Regions from separate parts of the Mesorhizobium sp. M0968 genome, predicted to be linked through region 1. Evidence: predicted binding sites of a transcription regulator. Region 1 holds the regulator's gene; the other holds the start of a gene.

Region 1 (8,980 bases):
AGGCGGGCGAAGGAAGTGGGTTTGCGGACTTTCGCGCGTTGCGCGTTCATGTAGCATAGGAGGTCGAGGGCGCAAGGGGCAGACCCGATGGCTGTGCGAGGCCGTGGTGCGGGCGAGGGCGAGGACGTTGGCAGCGACGTCAGCGAACGCTTGCTGTTTGCCGCTCCCCCGCCTGTCCTGCCGGCACCGGCATTGCTACCTGCTCCGCGCTTCGATGCTCCGTCGCTGCCGGCCAGCGACCCAGCAACGGTTCTCGTGCCCGCGGGCGAGCCCATCGTACGCCTGCCCAGGCGTTTCCGCCTCCCGTCACCGTCCCGTATCCGCAACAGCGTAACCACGGCGGCCGGTCTGGAACTCGACCGCGGCATCGCCTTCCTGCTGGTGCCGGTGTTCCTCGCATGCGGGGTGGTCGTTTATTTCGGGCTGTCGGTGGAGCCGGCCTTTCCACAGCCGATCGCAATCGCGCTCCTCGCGACCCTTTGTGCCGTCGTCTCGCGGTCATGGCCCAGGACGCGCCTGTGCTTCATGGTGGCGCTGCTCTGCGCGCTTGGCGTACTTGCCGCCAAGTTCGAGACATGGCGTGTCGGAACGCATATGCTCGGCTCCGAAATCTCGACGCGGCTGACGGGTCGCGTTGTATCGTACGAGCCCATGGCGAGCGGCCGCATCAGGCTGACAATCGATGTGATCTCAACGGCCAGGCCGACACTGCGCTACATGCCGGAACGGGTCCGCGTTTCGGCGATGAAGATACCGGCTGAGCTGACCGCCGGTTCCGAGATCACCGGCTATGTGCTGCTGCTGCCGCCGACCGGCCCGGTGCGGCCCGACAGCTATGATTTCTCGTTCGACAGCTATTTCGCCGGTATCGGCGGCAGCGGCTTTTTTCTCGGCAATCCGAAAGTCGTGTCGTCGGGCAGCATGCCGCTTGCCGCGCAGCTTTCTTCCGCGATCGAAGACGCGCGCGAATCCATCGCCGACCATATCCGCAGCCGCATCGGCGGTGCCGAGGGCGAGATTGCTGCTGCGCTGATCGTCGGCGTGCGCGCCGGCATTCCCGAGGAGATCAACGAAGCGATGCGGCGCACCGGCATCTACCACATCATCTCTATCTCGGGGCTGCATATGGCGTTGGTCGCCGGCACCATCATGGCGCTGCTGCGGGGTGCCTTTGCGCTGTTTCCCGATTTCTCATCGCGACGGCCGGTCAAGAAGTATGCCGCGGCCGCCGCGCTTTTTTCGATTGCGGCCTACCTCGTCTTTTCCGGCATTGTCGTGGCGGCCGAACGCAGCTTCATCATGCTGGCGGTGATGCTTATCGCCGTGCTGGTCGACCGGGCCGCGCTCACCATGCGCAACCTGGCGATCTCGGCCATCGCGGTCATCCTGGTGTCGCCGCACGAGGTGGTCGGTCCGAGTTTCCAGATGTCCTTCGCCGCGACGGCGGCCCTTGTCGGCGCCTATGCAGGCTGGTCCGATTACCGCGCCGGGAGGGCCACCACGCCGCCGCCGCGGCAGTCGCCGCTACGCCTTGCCACTCGAAAGGTCCTGCTGGGCATGTGCGGTCTGGCGATGACCTCGATCATTGCAGGGAGCGCCACGGCGCTTTTCGCCATATGGCATTTCCAGCGCGTGGCGCCGCTCAGCCTGTTCGCCAATCTGGCCATCATGCCCATCGTCTCACTGGTCGTCATGCCCTTCGCCGTTCTCAGCGCGCTGGCGATGCCGTTCGGTGCGGATGGCCCTTTCCTCTATGTCATGGGCAAGGGGCTGACGGCGATGATCGCCCTGTCCGGGTGGATCTCGGAGCGCTCGCCGATCGATGCGGTCGGGCTGATTTCGCTGAGATCCGTCCTTCTGGTGACGATCGCCCTCGTCATTGCCAGCATGGCGACGACGTGGTTGCGGCTGGCGGCACTTCCTTTTGCGCTCGCCGGCTTGCTGACGACAACGCAGACACGCATTCCCGACGTATTGGTCTCGGAGGACGCACGGCTGGTCGCGCTGTCGATCGGCAGCGGTGAACTCGCGGTCAACCGGGCACGCCCGAATGAGTTCACCATCGACAACTGGAAACGCGCGCTCACATCGGAGGCCATCGTCGCGCCGGAAACCCCTGGAAAGAACGACCCGCAATTCGACATTGCCGATCCGGCCGACCTGCCGCCGGGCATGCCGTTCATTTGCACGGACGGCCTCTGCCTTGCCAGGCATCCATCCGGCGCGATCATCGCGCAAGCCACGGACCGCGATACTGCGCGGCCAGCCTGCGCCTTTGCCAGCTTGATCGTCATCGACGACGCCACCGCCCATAACCCCTGCTACTACGACCGGCTGGTCCTCGTCGTCACCAAACGGCAACTGGCGCGCGCGGGAAGTGCCGCCGTCTATTTCGATCCACAAGCGGCAACACGCGCCGAGATCCGCTTCGCCGTCGAAAAATCATACCGGCCCTGGCACGTGCAACGGAAATTTTCACGCGCGGCACGGGGCCTGCCGCCATACCGCAGGGCCGACAATCCCAAAGCCGGCGCCAAGGGCGGAACTCAGTAGCGGCGGATCAGTCCGACGAGCTTGCCCTGCACCTTGACCCTGTCTGGTCCGAAGATGCGCGTCTCGTAGGCCGGATTGGCGGCTTCCAGGGCGATCGAGGCGCCCTTGCGGCGGAACCGCTTCAGCGTCGCTTCCTCCTCGTCGACCAGTGCCACCACGATCTCACCGGGGCTCGCCGTATCGGCATTGCGGATGATCACCGTGTCGCCGTCGAAAATGCCGGCCTCGATCATCGAATCGCCTTTGACCTCGAGCGCATAATGCTCGCCGCCCATGATCATATCCGGCGGCACCGAAATCGAATGCGTCTGGTGCTGGATGGCGTCGATCGGCACACCGGCAGCGATGCGGCCCATTACCGGGATCGAAACGGCGGCGACGACATCGTCGTCATTTCCGGCTGCGGGCACGCGCGACGATGTCGGCTTGCCCTGCCGAGGGGCGCCTTGCCCAAGGCTGCCCTGGATGACACTCGGCGAGAACTTGCGTGCCGCATTGAGGCCGGGGGCGATCGAGTCAGGCAGGCGTAGCACCTCCAGCGCACGGGCCCGGTTGGGCAAACGGCGAATGAAGCCGCGCTCCTCCAGCGCCGTAATCAGCCGGTGGATTCCGGATTTGGAAGCCAGGTCGAGCGCTTCCTTCATCTCGTCGAATGAAGGCGGGATACCGCTTTCCTTCAACCTTTCGTGGATGAACATAAGCAGTTCGTGTTGTTTGCGTGTCAGCATAGCGACCCCCAACAGAATCAGAAAAACAAACCCAGAACAAACACTATCTGTTCCAGTTGTGTTCCGCAACTGTTTAAAGTTTAATGAATGCGTTAAGGCTCGGGAAACAAACGACGTCCCCTACCGGCGTAACGCATTTTCACCGCCGCGAGCCTCATCGCCTTGATTCTGCTTTCGTTTGCGCCCTTCTGGCCTCCTAGAAGGCGGCACTGGCATCGGCCGTCGGTCGGCAAAAGGCACGGAATTGAACCCGTATCGACTGTGCGGTTTGGTCAATGCACCGTGAACGAAACGAACTCAAAACGCCAACCTCGGGTTAAGTCCCGGTTTCCACCGCCTGGTCAGGCTGCTTCTCGCCGGTGGAGCCTTGCTGCGCGCAACCAAGTAATGGAAGAACAGTCGATGCGTGTCCGGCGTTGCGTTGGATCTTGGGGGAGCAGACAAATCATGACAGGAATTCCCGATCTCGTGGCCATAAAGGCGATGGATGCCGCGGATCCGCTGCGCGCGATGCGCGACCGCTTTGTGTTGCCGCAAGGAGTGATCTATCTCGACGGCAATTCGCTAGGAGCTGCTTCACGTGCCGCTTTCGATGAACTGCACAAGGCCGCGACCGAAGAATGGTCGCATGATCTCATCCGCGCATGGAACACGGCCGGCTGGTTCAACATGCCGCTTGAACTTGGCGACCAGCTCGGGCGCCTGATCGGGGCCGCGGCCGGCCAGACAGTGGTCTGCGACACGACATCGGTCAATATCTACAAGCTGCTGCACGCCGCCATGGCCATGCGACCGGAGCGGCAGGTCATCGTCGCCGAGGGCGATAGTTTTCCGACGGACCTCTACATGGCCGAGGGTGTGGTTTCGACGCGAAAAGATACGCTGCTGCGCCTCTCGGGAGTCGACGCGCCGACCATCGAAGAGCTGATCGACGAACGCACCGCTGTGGTGCTGGTCAACCACGTCAACTATAAGTCGGGCGAACTGCGCGACATGCCGGCGCTGACGCGCAGGGCTCAGGAAGCCGGGGCGATGATCGTCTGGGATCTCTGCCACACCGCCGGCGCGATGCCAGTCGAACTCGACAAGGCAAACGCCGATTTTGCCGTTGGCTGCACCTACAAATATCTGAATGGCGGCCCGGGCGCGCCTGCCTTCATCTATGCGGCTGAGCGGCATCTTTCCGACATCCAGCAGCCGCTCACCGGCTGGTGGGGCCATGCACGGCCCTTCGCCTTCGAGCCAGGCTATGCGGCCGGCACCGGCATCCGCCAGTTTCTGTGCGGCACACAGCCGGTCCTGTCGATGCGCACGCTGAAGGGCGCGCTCGACATCTGGAACGATGTCGACATGACGGCGGTGCGCAAGAAGAGCATCGCGCTGGCGGATCTGTTCATCGAGCTTGTCGAGGCAAAGTGCGGCACTTACGGGCTCACGCTCGAAAGCACGCGCGATGGGGAAAAACGCGGCAGCCAGATTTCATTCATGCATGAGCATGGCTACCAGGTCATGCGCGCGCTGATCGAACGAGGCGTGATCGGCGATTTTCGCGCGCCATCGACCATGCGCTTCGGCTTCACCCCGCTCTATGTCGGCTACGCCGATGTCTGGCAGGCCGTCAAAGTGCTTGAGGACATCCTGCACACCGGTGCGTGGAAGGATGCGCGCTTCGCCATCAAAGCAGCTGTCACTTGAGATTGATGCGAGAGCTGGAATCGTGAGGCTGGCGACGACGCGCCGCGCGATGCTTACGGCTACGCTGCAAGGCCATATGCCAGGGAGGGCGCAGGGTGTTCGAACGTCACATTGCCGATTGGGACAACGCCTATGCCAACGGCGCCAACATAGCCGGCAGCGATCGCTGGCCGGCGGCCTGGATCGAGCCCGCGCGGGTTTTCCGCGACGTGCTTTCGACCGAGGGCAGGGCGCGGCTCGACATGGCCTATGGCGACAATCCACGCAACCGGCTCGATCTTTTCCTGCCGGCCATCAAGCCTAAGGGACTCGTGGTGTTCGTTCATGGCGGCTACTGGATGGAATTCGACAAGAATTTCTGGTCGCATCTTGCCGCTGGCCCTGTTGATCGCGGCTATGCGGTGGCGATGCCGTCCTACACGCTCTGTCCGCAGATACGCATTGGCGGCATCGTCAAGGAGGTCGGCGCGGCGATCGGCAAGGCGGCGGCGATGGTTGCAGGGCCGCTGATGCTGACCGGGCACTCGGCCGGCGGCCATCTTGTTAGCCGGATGGTTACGGCGACGACGCCGCTGGCGACCGAAGTGGTCCGGCGCGTTCGTCATGTGGTGTCGATCTCGGGGGTGCACGATTTGCGCCCGATCATGCGCACCGGCATGAACGAGACGCTGGCGATCGATGAGGCCGAGGCGCAGGCCGAAAGTCCGGTGCTGCTGCGCCCGATGGACAAGGCCCGCCTGACCTGCTGGGCCGGCGGCGGCGAGCGCGCCGAATTCCTGCGTCAGAGCGCGTTGCTGGCCAACATCTGGATCGGCCTGGGTTCCGCGACCAGCTCGGTGGTCGAACCTGACCGGCATCATTTCAACATCATCGACGGTTTGGCCGATCCAGACCATCCGCTGACCCGGACCTTGATTTCGGAGTGAGGCAGGTTCAGCGTAACATCAGCACGTCGCAGGGGGAGCCCGCCGCCGCGGCAGGCGCGAACGGCGCGCGAACGATCAGCCCGTTGGCATCGGCCAGGATTTTCAGCATCGAGGAGTCCTGGATGCCGAACGGCGTCGCCACGGGCGTACCGGCGTCATCTATGACAACAGCCCGCACATAATCTTGCCTGAGATCATTGGCCGGCATGGCGGCACCGAGCCGTGCCCGACGTATATCCTGCTGAAAGGCGCGGCCGCCGAGCCGCGCCAGCAGCGGCTTCAGGAAGAGCTGAGTGCAGACCAGGCTTGCCACCGGATTGCCGGGCAGGCCGATGCAGCGAATGTCTCCCAGCCGCCCGAACATCAGTGGCTTGCCCGGCCGCATGGCGATCTTCCAGAAATCGAGCGTCATGCCTTGCCCGGTCAGCACCTCATGGACGAAGTCGTGGTCACCGACCGAGGCACCGCCCAGCGTGACGATGACGTTCGCGCCAGCCTTCACGGCCTTTTCAACCAGCGCAGCGATCGCCTCCCTGCGGTCCGGCGCGATGCCAAGGTCGAGCGCGCGCGCACCGACCGACTGTGCGGCAGCGGCGACACCATAGGCGTTGGAGGAGATGATCTGGTCGGGGCCAAGATCGCTGCCCGGCGGCAGTAATTCGTCGCCGGTGGCGATGATGGCCACCAGCGGCCGTTTGACCACGCGCACCTCGGGGTGATTGGCCGATGCCGCCAGCGACAAGGCCGCCGGGTCGAGCAGGCGGCCTTTGGGCAGCAGGACATCGCCCTTGGCGAAATCGAGCCCGAGGCGGCGGATGTTGCGCCCCTGCACCGTCCGTTCCGTCACTTCGACGCTGCCGCCACCGAGATCGCGGACGTTCTCCTGGATGACGATAGTGTCGGCGCCTTCGGGAAGCGGCGCGCCGGTAAAGATGCGCACGGCCTGCCGCTGCTGCACCGTTCCGGCAAAGCCGCGTCCGGCCGGCGCCATGCCGACCACCGAAAGCCTTGCCGGTACGGACGCGATATCGGCCGCCCGCACGGCATAGCCGTCCATGGCGGAGGCGTTGAACGGCGGCTGGGTGCGGAGCGCCACAACCGGCTCCGCCAGCACGCGGTCGGCGGCATCCAGCAGTGCGACGCGTTCGCCCGGCAGCGCTGCTGCGCCGTCCAGCAGGCGCTCGAGCGCCTCGGCAACTGGGACCAGCACCATTATCGGCCTGCCTCGGTGGCCCCGTCTCCGGTGATCTTGTAGTCGCCGGATTTGCCGCCGGTCTTTTCAACCAGCCTTATGCCGGAGATGACCATGGCGCGGTCGACCGCCTTGGCCATGTCGTAGATGGTCAGGCAAGCGACCGAGACGGCACTCAGAGCCTCCATCTCAACGCCGGTCTTACCGGTGACGCGGGTCAATGCTGTCACCTTCAGGCCGGGCAGCGCGGCGTCCGCCTCGATATCGACAGATATCCTGGTCAGCAGCAGCGGATGGCAAAGCGGGATCAGTTCATGCGTCTTCTTGGCCGCCATGATGCCGGCAATGCGCGCGGTGCCCAGCACGTCGCCCTTCTTGGCGTCGCCGGCGAGGATCATGTCCAGCGTCTCGGGCCGCATCGCGACAAAGCCTTCTGCGACTGCCGTGCGCACCGTCACAGCCTTGTCGCCGACATCGACCATGTTGGCTTCGCCCTGCGCGCCAAGATGGGTGAGGGTGGCCGCCATCCTCAAACGGCCTCTGCCGGCGCCTTGCCCGTCAACAGCAGGCGCGTTGCCGCGGCCACGTCCTGCTGACGCATCAGGCTCTCGCCGACCAGGAAAGTCGCAATTCCGCTCTGCTCCAGCCGGCGGCAATCGTCGTGCGAAAAGATACCGCTCTCGCTGACCAGATGGCGGTCGGCCGGCACCATCGCTGCCAGCCGCTCCGAGGTCTGCAGGCTGGTTTCGAAGGTCCGGAGATTGCGGTTGTTGATACCGATCAGTCGCGACGACAGCTGCAGGGCGCGTTCCATTTCAGCCTCGTCATGCACTTCGACCAGCGCGTCCATGCCGAGCCCGAACGCTGTCGCTTCGAGTTCTCTTGCCAACGCGTCGTCGACGCTGGCCATGATGATCAGGATGGCATCGGCGCCCCATGCCCTGGCCTCGTAGACCTGATAGGGGTCGAACAGGAAATCCTTGCGCAGGGCAGGCAGCTCGACGGCAGCGCGCGCAGTGGTGAGGAATTCGGGCGCGCCTTGGAAGGAGGGTGCGTCGGTCAGCACCGAAAGGCAGGCGGCACCGCCCTTCGCATAGGCCCTGGCCAGCGCCGGCGGATCGAAATCGGCGCGGATCAGGCCTTTGGATGGGCTAGCCTTCTTGATTTCGGCAATCAGCGCGAACCTGCCGGATTTGCGCTTTGCTTCAAGGGCGGAAAGAAAGCCGCGCGGCGCGTCGGCATCCGTCGCCCGTGCCTTGATCTCAGCCAGCGGCACGCGCGCCTTGGCCGCCGTGATCTCGTCGCGCTTGTAAGCCTCGATCTTGCGCAGGATGTCGGACATGGTTTTTAACCGTTCGAAATCTCGATCAGCCTGTCGAGCACTTTCAGCGCGCGGCCGCTGTCGATGGCCTGCGCCGCCGTTACCATGCCGTCGGCGAGGGTCGTCGCTGTGCCGGCCACCACCAGCCCGGCGCCGGCATTCATCAGCACCGTATCGCGAAAGGCGCCGGCGGCGCCGCCCAGCATGTCGCGCAGTGCCTGGGCGTTGTGGGCGGCGTCGCCGCCGCGCAACTCGTCCTTGGTGTGCCGCTTCAGTCCGACGGCTTCCGGGGTCAGCGTAAAGCTGCGGATCTCGCCGCCGGCCAATTCGGCGACAAGTGTCTCGCCGGTGGTGGTGATCTCGTCATAGCCGTCGCCATGGACGATCCAGGCATGGTCGGCACCAAGTTCCTTCAACGTTTCTGCCACCGGCATGATCCATTCGGGCAGGAACACGCCGACCATCTGCCGTCTGACACTCGCCGGATTGGAAAGCGGGCCCAGCAGGTTGAAGATGGTGCGGGTTCCGAGCTCGACCCGGGTCGGGCCGACATGCTTCATCGCCG
Region 2 (8,980 bases), on a different contig from region 1:
GTCGGTCAAATCGGATCACAATCTAATCAGGAATCACTTGGTGCTTATATAGGAAGCCAGCCTGAAACTCCAACAATCGCGGCAGTTTTCCAGTGTGGTTTTTAGCGGCAAATTCAAAAGGATAAACCAATTGCGACGATATGGCCGTGCACCCTTTCACGGGCGTCGCCGGCGGGCGCGATAAGTACCCGGCGCCTCGCCCATCAGCCGCCGGAAACGGCGATTGAAGGTTGATAGATCGTTGAATCCCGCCGAAAAGGCAATCGCCGAAATCGTCTGATCCGACGTCCGCAGCCGCACGGCTGCCCTGTGCAGCCGCGCTCTCAGCAGGAATTGGTAGGGCGTCATACCGGCAACGTGCCGGAAGGTGCGCAGGAAATGGTAAGGGCTGGTGGCGGTCTCGTCGGCGAGTTCGGCAAGCGAGATCGGCCGGTCGGCATCGACTTCGATGCGCCGCACCGCTTCGGCGACACGCTTCTGGTCTCGGCGGCTCGGCGTCCGTCCCCGATCCGTAGCGCTGCAAGCCGCTGTTGCCGCGGCACCGGCAATGCGCAGGGCGAGTTCCTCGAACGCGCCGGTGTCGGCCATCTCGCGCGCCGCCTCCGCTTCGGCAAGCAGCGGCACCAGCGCCGGCAAGGGCGGCAGGCGCGGCGTGCCGAAATCGAGCGTCTTGGCGCCCGGCACGTCGGCGACGATCCGCTCCATGTAGGCCGGTCCGAAATGGAAGGAGAGGCAACGGTCGCCGGCGCCATGCTCGTGCCCGCATTCGTAGCATGTGCCGGGATTGCCGAGCAGGAGCGCGCCTGGCGCCAGCATCGCCGTGCCCTCGCGCGCACGATAGCGGAAGGTGCCGTTGGTTACGGCGGCAACGCAGAAATCCCGATGCTCCTCCTCGAATGGCCTGTCGGCGGCGCTGGCGGTGCAGATGACATCCGACACCTGCCAGCCTCGGCCCGACGCCAGCCTGTGCGCGCTCGTCGTCATCGCCGAAACATAGCAACTTTTCCCAAGCGCAGAACCCCTGTCGGCCTCTATGCTTGCCGGTCTCCTGACAAGATGAGAGCGAAGCCATGTCCAATTCCTTTGCCAAGGTCCTGCACAGCGATGGGCCCGTACCGGCCCTTGCCGAGAAACTGAATCTTTATGGCCGCTTCGTCGGCGCCTGGACGTTCGACGCCACGCGCCATCTCGAGGACGGTCAGGTGCTGACCGGGCGCGGCGAAGTGCATTTCGGCTGGGTGCTCGAAGGCCGCGCGATCCAGGACGTATGGATCCTGCCTGCCCGTGACGCCGGCCCCTCGCCCTCGCTCGGCAAATGGACCTTCTATGGCACGACGTTGCGCGTCTACGATCCCGGCGTTGACGCCTGGCACATCTTCTGGAGCGATCCGCGCAATCAGTACTACAGCCGCCAGCTCGGCCGTGCCGAGGGCGATACCATCATCCAGCAAGGCGCAGACGGCACCGGATCTGCTGTGCGCTGGAGCTTTTCGCGCATCACCGAAAATTCGTTCCGCTGGCTGGGCGAACGCTCACAGGACGACGGCGCCACCTGGCGTCTCGAAGTCGAGTTTCTGGCGCGCCGCACCGCCAGCCCCTGATCCGCACGGTTTCCACTGGCTCCGCTTTGCTCTACCAATCCCGTTATCCGGCTTTGCCGGCGGGGAGGGTCAGCATGCCGAGCTTCGACAGCCTGTTCAACGCCTTCGTCACCATACTGGTGACGATCGATCCGCCCGGCCTGGCGCCGCTCTTCCTCGCCGTTACCCGCGGCATGAACCGCGAGGAGCGCAACCAGGTCTCCGTGCGCGCCTCGGTCATCGCCTTCCTGGTAATGGCGTTGTTCGCAATCGCCGGCGCGTCGATCCTGTCAGTCTTCGGCATCACTCTGCCGGCCTTCCGCGTCGCCGGCGGCTTTCTGCTGTTTTTCATCGCCTTCGAAATGGTGTTCGAGCGCCGGCAGGACCGCAAGGAGAAGATCGGCGACGTCGCCATCACCAGGGACATGATCCACAACATCGCCGCCTTTCCGCTGGCGATCCCGCTTATTGCCGGTCCCGGCGCGATTTCGGCGACCGTCCTGCTCTCAAGCTCGTTTCAGGGTTTAGGCGCGCAGACAGCGCTTGTCGGCATCATCGCCATCTGCCTCGTCATCACCTACCTGGTGTTCGTGCTGTCAGAGCGCATTGACCGTATCCTCGGCCAAACCGGCCGTTCGATCCTGACAAGGCTGCTCGGCGTCATCCTGGCGGCGCTCGCCGTACAGTTCGTCGCCGACGGCATCAAGGCGCTGATGGCGACGTAGGAACAGCCCTACTTCGCTGTCGTTTCAATGACTTCGAAGTCGTGGGTAATCTCGGCAGTCTTGGCCATCATTGCCGAGGCCGAGCAGTATTTCTCGATCGAAAGCCCGATCGCCCGCTTCACCTTGTCGTGTGATAGCGCCCGGCCCTTGACGACAAAATGCATGTGAATGCGGGTGAACACCCTGGGATCGGCTTCTGCACGGTCGGCATCGAGTTCGACCACGCAATCTTCGACCGCCTCGCGCCCCTTTTCGAGGATATGGACCACGTCATAGGCGGAGCAGCCGCCAGTGCCGATCAGCACCAGTTCCATTGGGCTCGGCCCCGGCGTCTTGCCCTCCGGCCCGAACGCAGTGCCTAGCACCAGCTTGTGCCCATTGGCGGACTCGCCAACGAAAGTGCGCTCCTCGACCCATTTGACCCTTGCCTTCACCTGATACGTCCTTTCACCGCTCAAACGCACAACGTCCCGAAAATCCAAGACAGATTTTCGGGACGCCATTTCGTGACCAAGGTGCCGGCGCTTTTCGCCGCAAGGGCAGTCCGCCCCGAGAAATCAGAACGGGATTTCGTCGTCCAGCTCGCGCGACGAACCACCGCCGCCGCCCTTGTTGGCGCCACCGCGATTGAAACTTTCGCCCGGGCCGGACTGGCCGAAATCGGAACCGCGGCTCGCACCACCACCGGCATAGTTGCCGACTTGGCCGCCGCCCTCGCCCCGCGCATCGAGCATCTGCAGCTCGCCGCGGAATTTCTGCAACACGATTTCGGTCGTATAGCGGTCATTGCCGGTCTGGTCCTGCCATTTGCGCGTCTGCAGCTGGCCCTCGACATAGACCTTCATGCCCTTCTTCAGATACTGCTCGGCCACCTTGGCGATCTGGTCGTTGAAGATCACGACATTGTGCCACTCGGTCTTTTCCTTGCGCTCTCCGGACGTCTTGTCGCGCCAGCTTTCCGACGTCGCGATGCGGATGTTGACGACCGGGTCACCCGAATTCAGGCGGCGGATTTCAGGGTCCGCCCCGAGGTTGCCCACCAGAATGACCTTGTTGACGCTACCCGCCATGATACTTCTCCGCGCTCATCCGAAACCGAATTTTTGTCGCCGCACCTTACAGGCTATGGACAATCCCTGCCTGCCGTCGCTGCCTTTTCCCACAAGGTTTTTGTTCTCTTTTCGTTCTACAGGAGAGGCCCTGCACTGTCAATAGTTGTCAGTAAGAAGTAGTGTCTTGGCGTCGAATTTCCACAGACCATGGGATCGAGGCGAACGCATGAAGATGGTTGCGCATGACGATCAGCCGCAAGAAGAGTGGCGGACGGGAGTAAAGACCCGCATGCATGTCTCGGCCTGCAACGGCGCAACTCAACTTTGCATATTCGAACAATGGGTCGAACCCGCGGTTGGCGCCCCGACACATTGGCACCCGGTCGAGGAAGTGCTTACCGTCATCGCTGGCAGGGCCGAGATGTGGATCGACGAAGAGCATCTCGTCTTGACTGCCGGACAGTCGCTTGTTGTCGCCGCGCACAGGCAACATGGCTTCCGAAACGTCGGCTCCGAATTGCTTCATATTCATGCTGTGCTCGCGTCACCAGTTTTCGAGGCGACGTTCAACGGATCCCCCGACATGGTGAGACGCTGGCTTCCAGCGAGTTTGTAAAACCTCGCCTGTCTTAAAAAACACCGCTTGTCTTAAAAAACACGGCTTGCCAAACCGATAAGTATTGACTTATGCTTTCGGCATGATCGAAGCAGACATTTTTCGGGCACTGGCGGATCCAACGCGTCGCGCCGTCTATGAGCGGCTCGCCGACGGCGAGATGACGGTGTCGGAACTGCGCACTGGCATACCGGTATCGCAGCCGGCGGTATCGCAACATCTCGCAGTGCTGCGCGGCGCCGGCCTCGTGGTGGAGCGCCGGGCCGGTCGCAACGCCTATTACCGCGTCGATCCGAAGGGGCTTGCGCCACTGCTCGGCTGGATCGAACGCTACCGTGCGTTCTGGCCAGAGCGCATCGAAAGGCTCAAGACGGTTTTGAAGGACATGGACCAATGACCAGCCGAGGCAAAGAACGCGCCGAAATGGCCGCAGACAAGATCGAGTTCGAGTGCGAGCTGCCCGAACCGCCGGAAAAGGTGTGGCGGGCGCTGACGGTGCCGGACCTGCTCGCGGCCTGGATGATGCCGAACGACATCAAGCCCGAAATCGGCAACCGCTTTGCCTTTAAAGCGCCGAATGCGCCGATCGAGTGCGAAATCCTCGACGCGGATCCCGGACGGCTGCTGCGCTATTCCTGGCGGGAGCGCCCGGCGCCCGGCGATACGCAGGTGCCGCCCGGCAGCCCCCTGGACAGCGCAATGAACGACAGCCCAGTGGACAGCATCGTCACCTTTACGCTCGACCGCACCGTTTCCGGCGGCACGCATCTACGCATCGTCCATGACGGTTTTGCTCGGGCAGCAGTGCCGGAGATCGCGATGGCAGGCGCCGGTTGCCGGCTTTCCTTTGAAGCGCGCACTCCCAGGCACAAGCAGATCGCCGCAAACACCCCGCGCCTCTTCCTGCGCGCGGCCTGAACGACAACAGTCAACGGAGACAACCGATGAGCGGCCTTGCCAATCTGGTGCCGATGGTGATCGAGCAGTCGAGCCGCGGCGAACGTGCCTTCGACATATTTTCGCGGCTGCTGCGCGAGCGCATCGTCTTCATCAACGGGGCGATCGACGACGGCACGTCGGCGCTGGTCTGCGCCCAGCTTCTGTCGTTGGAATCCGACAATCCCGACAAGGAGGTCTCGCTCTACATCAACTCGCCGGGCGGCGTGGTGACCAGCGGTTTCGCCATCTACGATACGATGCAGTATATCAGCTGCCCGGTCTCCACGGTTTGTATGGGCTTCGCCGCCTCGATGGCCTCGTTCCTTTTGATGGCCGGCACACCGGGGCGGCGCATCGCGCTACCCAACACCAGCATCGTGCTGCATCAGCCTCTCGGCGGTTTCCAGGGCCAAGCCTCCGATATCCAGCGCCATGCCGAGGGCATCCTTCGCACCAAGCGTCGCATGACCGATCTTTACGCCCGCCATTGCGGCCGCACCTACGAAGAAGTGGAACGCACGCTCGACCGCGACTTTTTCATGACCGCGCAGGAGGCCAAGGATTGGGGCCTCGTCGACCATGTTTTCGACACTCGCAAGCAGGCCGCATGAACGAGCCGGGCCGGCGGACGGAACTGAGGAGATTGAGCGCCCGCAATTTCAGCGCCATCGGTCTGGTCTTGCCGCTATCGCGGCACTATAGTCCGGCGATGACCGCCAGCAGCTCATCCAGCCTTTTATGCCTTGCCATCGCTACCGTTGCCGGCACGAACATGCTGGTGGGTATGGCACTTGCCCAAGATAATTCGACGTCTTCGCAAAAGGGCGCTCTGCCCGGTGTGACCAGCGATTATCGCATCGCCGAGCCAGCGCCGCGGCCTGAGCCTGACGATATGGCTCTAGGCAGCGGCAACGGCACCTTCAAGATTGGCGATACCGACGTTCGGATTTCCGGTAGCATCACCATCGATGTCGCTGCCGGCGGGATCAGGCCCTCCAGCCGCTAAGTTCGCCTGATGTGAACCACAAATATTGCGCTTCAAACGAACAGCCCCGCCATTGCTTTTGCAACTGACGGGGCTTCTTGGATCTGAAATCCAAATTGCCGGGAGTATACTGCCGGCTTTTTACTTCGGATGCTTCGCGGCGTTCAGCCGACGATCCGACTAGCAGTCTCTGATTGTTGTGGGATCGGCAGGTCAACGTGGGCAGGTGGCGCTAAACGTCTGACCTGGCTACTTATACCTGCCGCGGCTCCAGCGACACGTGGAGCCTCAAGGAACAATCCGGTGGAGTCATGCCTCTGCTCTCCTTCTGTTCGTTGCGACTGTCGTCGAAGCGCTCATCGCATAACCCGCGGCGTCTCGCAGGCTAGCCCCAGGCCGCGAGGCCATCGAAAGACGGCCGGCTTCGTTGACGTGTGGATTCTGCCCCCATGACGCGGGGACGTCAACCTTGAATAGCCGGGTTGCCGAAAAATGTGATCGCGAGACGCTTTGTGAAGCCGGCTGCGCGGGCAGCTTTTGTCAGGAGCGCGTTCGGCCTTTGTTCTTTCCGCTTGCCCGTTCGCGCGAAAGGCGGTTAAACGCTTTGGTCGAGAGTTGTGGCGTCTCTCGAAAAGGCGGCGAAATTACCTACATAGGGGACGGTCGGGAAAACCCGCCCATCCCACGAATTCCAGATTCTGAGGCGGCGACCGGCGATGGCCGACCATAAATATCTCTCCATTCGCGGGGCACGCGAACACAATCTGAAGAATGTCGATCTCGATCTGCCGCGTGACAGCCTGATCGTCATGACCGGCCTGTCGGGGTCGGGCAAGTCGTCGCTTGCCTTCGACACCATCTACGCCGAGGGCCAGCGCCGTTACGTCGAGAGCCTTTCGGCCTATGCACGGCAATTCCTCGAAATGATGCAGAAGCCGGACGTCGACCAGATCGACGGCCTGTCGCCGGCCATTTCCATCGAGCAGAAGACCACCTCGAAGAACCCACGTTCGACGGTCGGCACCGTCACCGAGATCTACGATTATATGCGGCTTTTGTTCGCCCGCGTCGGTGTACCCTATTCACCGGCCACCGGCCTGCCGATCGAGAGCCAGACGGTTTCGCAGATGGTCGACCGGGTGCTTGCTGTCGAGGAAGGCACCCGGCTGTTCATTCTGGCGCCGATGGTGCGCGGCCGCAAAGGCGAGTACCGCAAGGAACTGCTGGAGCTGCAGAAGAAGGGTTTTCAGCGCGTCAAAGTCGATGGCGTCTTCTATGAGATCGCCGACGTGCCGGCGCTGGACAAGAAGTACAAGCACGACATCGACGTCGTCGTCGACCGCATCGTCGTGCGCGGCGATCTGGCGACGCGGCTCGCCGATTCCATCGAGACCGCGCTGAAGCTGGCCGACGGGCTGGCGGTGGCGGAATTTGCCGACAAGCCGCTCGACGCCAGCCAGACCGGCGAGGATTCGGTCAACAAATCGAAGAACGAGACGCATGAACGCATGCTGTTCTCGGAAAAGTTCGCCTGCCCGGTGTCCGGCTTCACCATTCCCGAGATCGAGCCCAGGCTGTTCTCCTTCAACAATCCGTTCGGCGCCTGCCCGACCTGCGACGGGCTCGGCAGCCAACGCGCCATCGACGCCAGCCTGGTCGTGCCCGACGAGAATGTCTCGCTGCGCGCCGGCGCCGTCAGCCCGTGGGCGAAGTCGACCTCGCCCTATTATGCGCAGACGCTGGAAGCGCTGGGCATTGCCTATGGCTTCAAGCTCGGCGACAAGTTCAAGGATTTGAGCGAGGAGGCAAGGCAAGCCGTCCTGCACGGCACCGGCGAGCGCGAAATCACTTTCCATTATGATGACGGTCTGCGCTCCTACAAAACGACGAAAACCTTCGAGGGCGTCATCCCCAATCTCGAGCGCCGCTGGAAGGAAACCGAATCCGCCTGGATGCGCGAGGAGATCGAGCGCTTCATGTCGGCCACGCCCTGCCCGGCCTGCCGCGGCTATCGGCTGAAGCCCGAGGCGCTCGCGGTCAAGATCGCCGGCAAGCACATTGGCGAGGTCACCGAGCTGTCCATCCGCAAGGCCGACCAGTGGTTCACCGGTCTGCCCGCTTCGCTCAACGACAAGCAGAACGAGATTGCGGTGCGCGTGCTCAAGGAAATCCGGGAGCGGCTGCGCTTCCTCAACGATGTCGGTCTCGACTATTTGACGCTGTCGCGCAACTCCGGCACGCTTTCAGGCGGTGAGAGCCAGCGCATCCGTCTGGCGTCGCAGATCGGCTCCGGCCTGACCGGCGTACTTTACGTGCTGGACGAGCCGTCGATCGGTCTGCACCAGCGCGACAACGCCCGCCTGCTCGACACGCTGAAGCATCTGCGCGACATCGGCAACACGGTCATCGTCGTCGAGCATGACGAGGACGCCATCCTGCATGCCGACTACGTCGTCGATATCGGCCCGGCGGCCGGCATCCATGGCGGCCACATCATCGCCCAGGGCACGCCGCAGCAGATCATGGCGACGCCCGCTTCGATCACCGGCAAATACCTGTCGGGCGAGCTCGAAGTAGCGACGCCGGCAGCGCGGCGTGAGGCCAAGAAGAACCGCCGGCTGAAGGTCGTCGGCGCGCGCGGCAACAACCTGAAGAACGTCACCGCCGAAATCCCGCTCGGCACGTTTACCGCCGTCACCGGCGTATCCGGCGGCGGCAAGTCGACCTTCCTGATCGAGACCCTGTTCAAGGCGGCGTCGCGCCGCATCATGGGCTCGCGCGAGCATCCGGCCGAGCACGACCGCATCGAGGGGTTGGAATTCCTCGACAAGGTCATCGACATCGACCAGTCGCCGATCGGGCGCACCCCGCGCTCCAACCCCGCCACCTATACCGGCGCCTTCACGCCGATCCGCGACTGGTTCGCCGGCCTGCCGGAGGCCAAGGCGCGCGGCTACCAGCCGGGCCGCTTCTCGTTCAACGTCAAGGGCGGCCGCTGCGAAGCCTGCCAGGGCGATGGCGTCATCAAGATCGAGATGCACTTCCTGCCCGATGTCTACGTCACCTGCGACGTTTGCCACGGC

The links. Region 1 encodes LexA, which represses DNA repair genes until DNA is damaged. Its sites were predicted from a motif close to TGTTCNNNNTGTGTTCNG; they were not measured.
Region 2: a site for LexA is predicted at 3,477-3,494, ahead of NKH67_RS23080 (single-stranded DNA-binding protein). Genes of this name have one in related genera too.

The regions. Positions count from the first base shown of each region.
Region 1 is NZ_JAMYNL010000014.1:49,729-58,708, forward strand. It holds gene NKH67_RS22085 (ComEC/Rec2 family competence protein) at 88-2,553, shown strand; gene lexA (transcriptional repressor LexA) at 2,547-3,281, opposite strand; gene kynU (kynureninase) at 3,729-4,976, shown strand; gene NKH67_RS22100 (hormone-sensitive lipase) at 5,072-5,902, shown strand; gene NKH67_RS22105 (molybdopterin molybdotransferase MoeA) at 5,910-7,115, opposite strand; gene moaC (cyclic pyranopterin monophosphate synthase MoaC) at 7,115-7,621, opposite strand; gene trpC (indole-3-glycerol phosphate synthase TrpC) at 7,624-8,436, opposite strand; gene trpD (anthranilate phosphoribosyltransferase) at 8,442-8,980, opposite strand, start outside.
Region 2 is NZ_JAMYNL010000015.1:96,295-105,274, reverse strand. It holds gene gyrA (DNA gyrase subunit A) at 1-9, opposite strand, end outside; gene NKH67_RS23100 (helix-turn-helix transcriptional regulator) at 157-984, opposite strand; gene NKH67_RS23095 (hypothetical protein) at 1,071-1,601, shown strand; gene NKH67_RS23090 (MarC family protein) at 1,676-2,305, shown strand; gene NKH67_RS23085 (OsmC family protein) at 2,314-2,739, opposite strand; gene NKH67_RS23080 (single-stranded DNA-binding protein) at 2,863-3,375, opposite strand; gene NKH67_RS23075 (cupin domain-containing protein) at 3,584-3,973, shown strand; gene NKH67_RS23070 (ArsR/SmtB family transcription factor) at 4,056-4,370, shown strand; gene NKH67_RS23065 (SRPBCC family protein) at 4,367-4,891, shown strand; gene NKH67_RS23060 (ATP-dependent Clp protease proteolytic subunit) at 4,918-5,523, shown strand; gene NKH67_RS23055 (hypothetical protein) at 5,520-5,918, shown strand; gene uvrA (excinuclease ABC subunit UvrA) at 6,614-8,980, shown strand, end outside.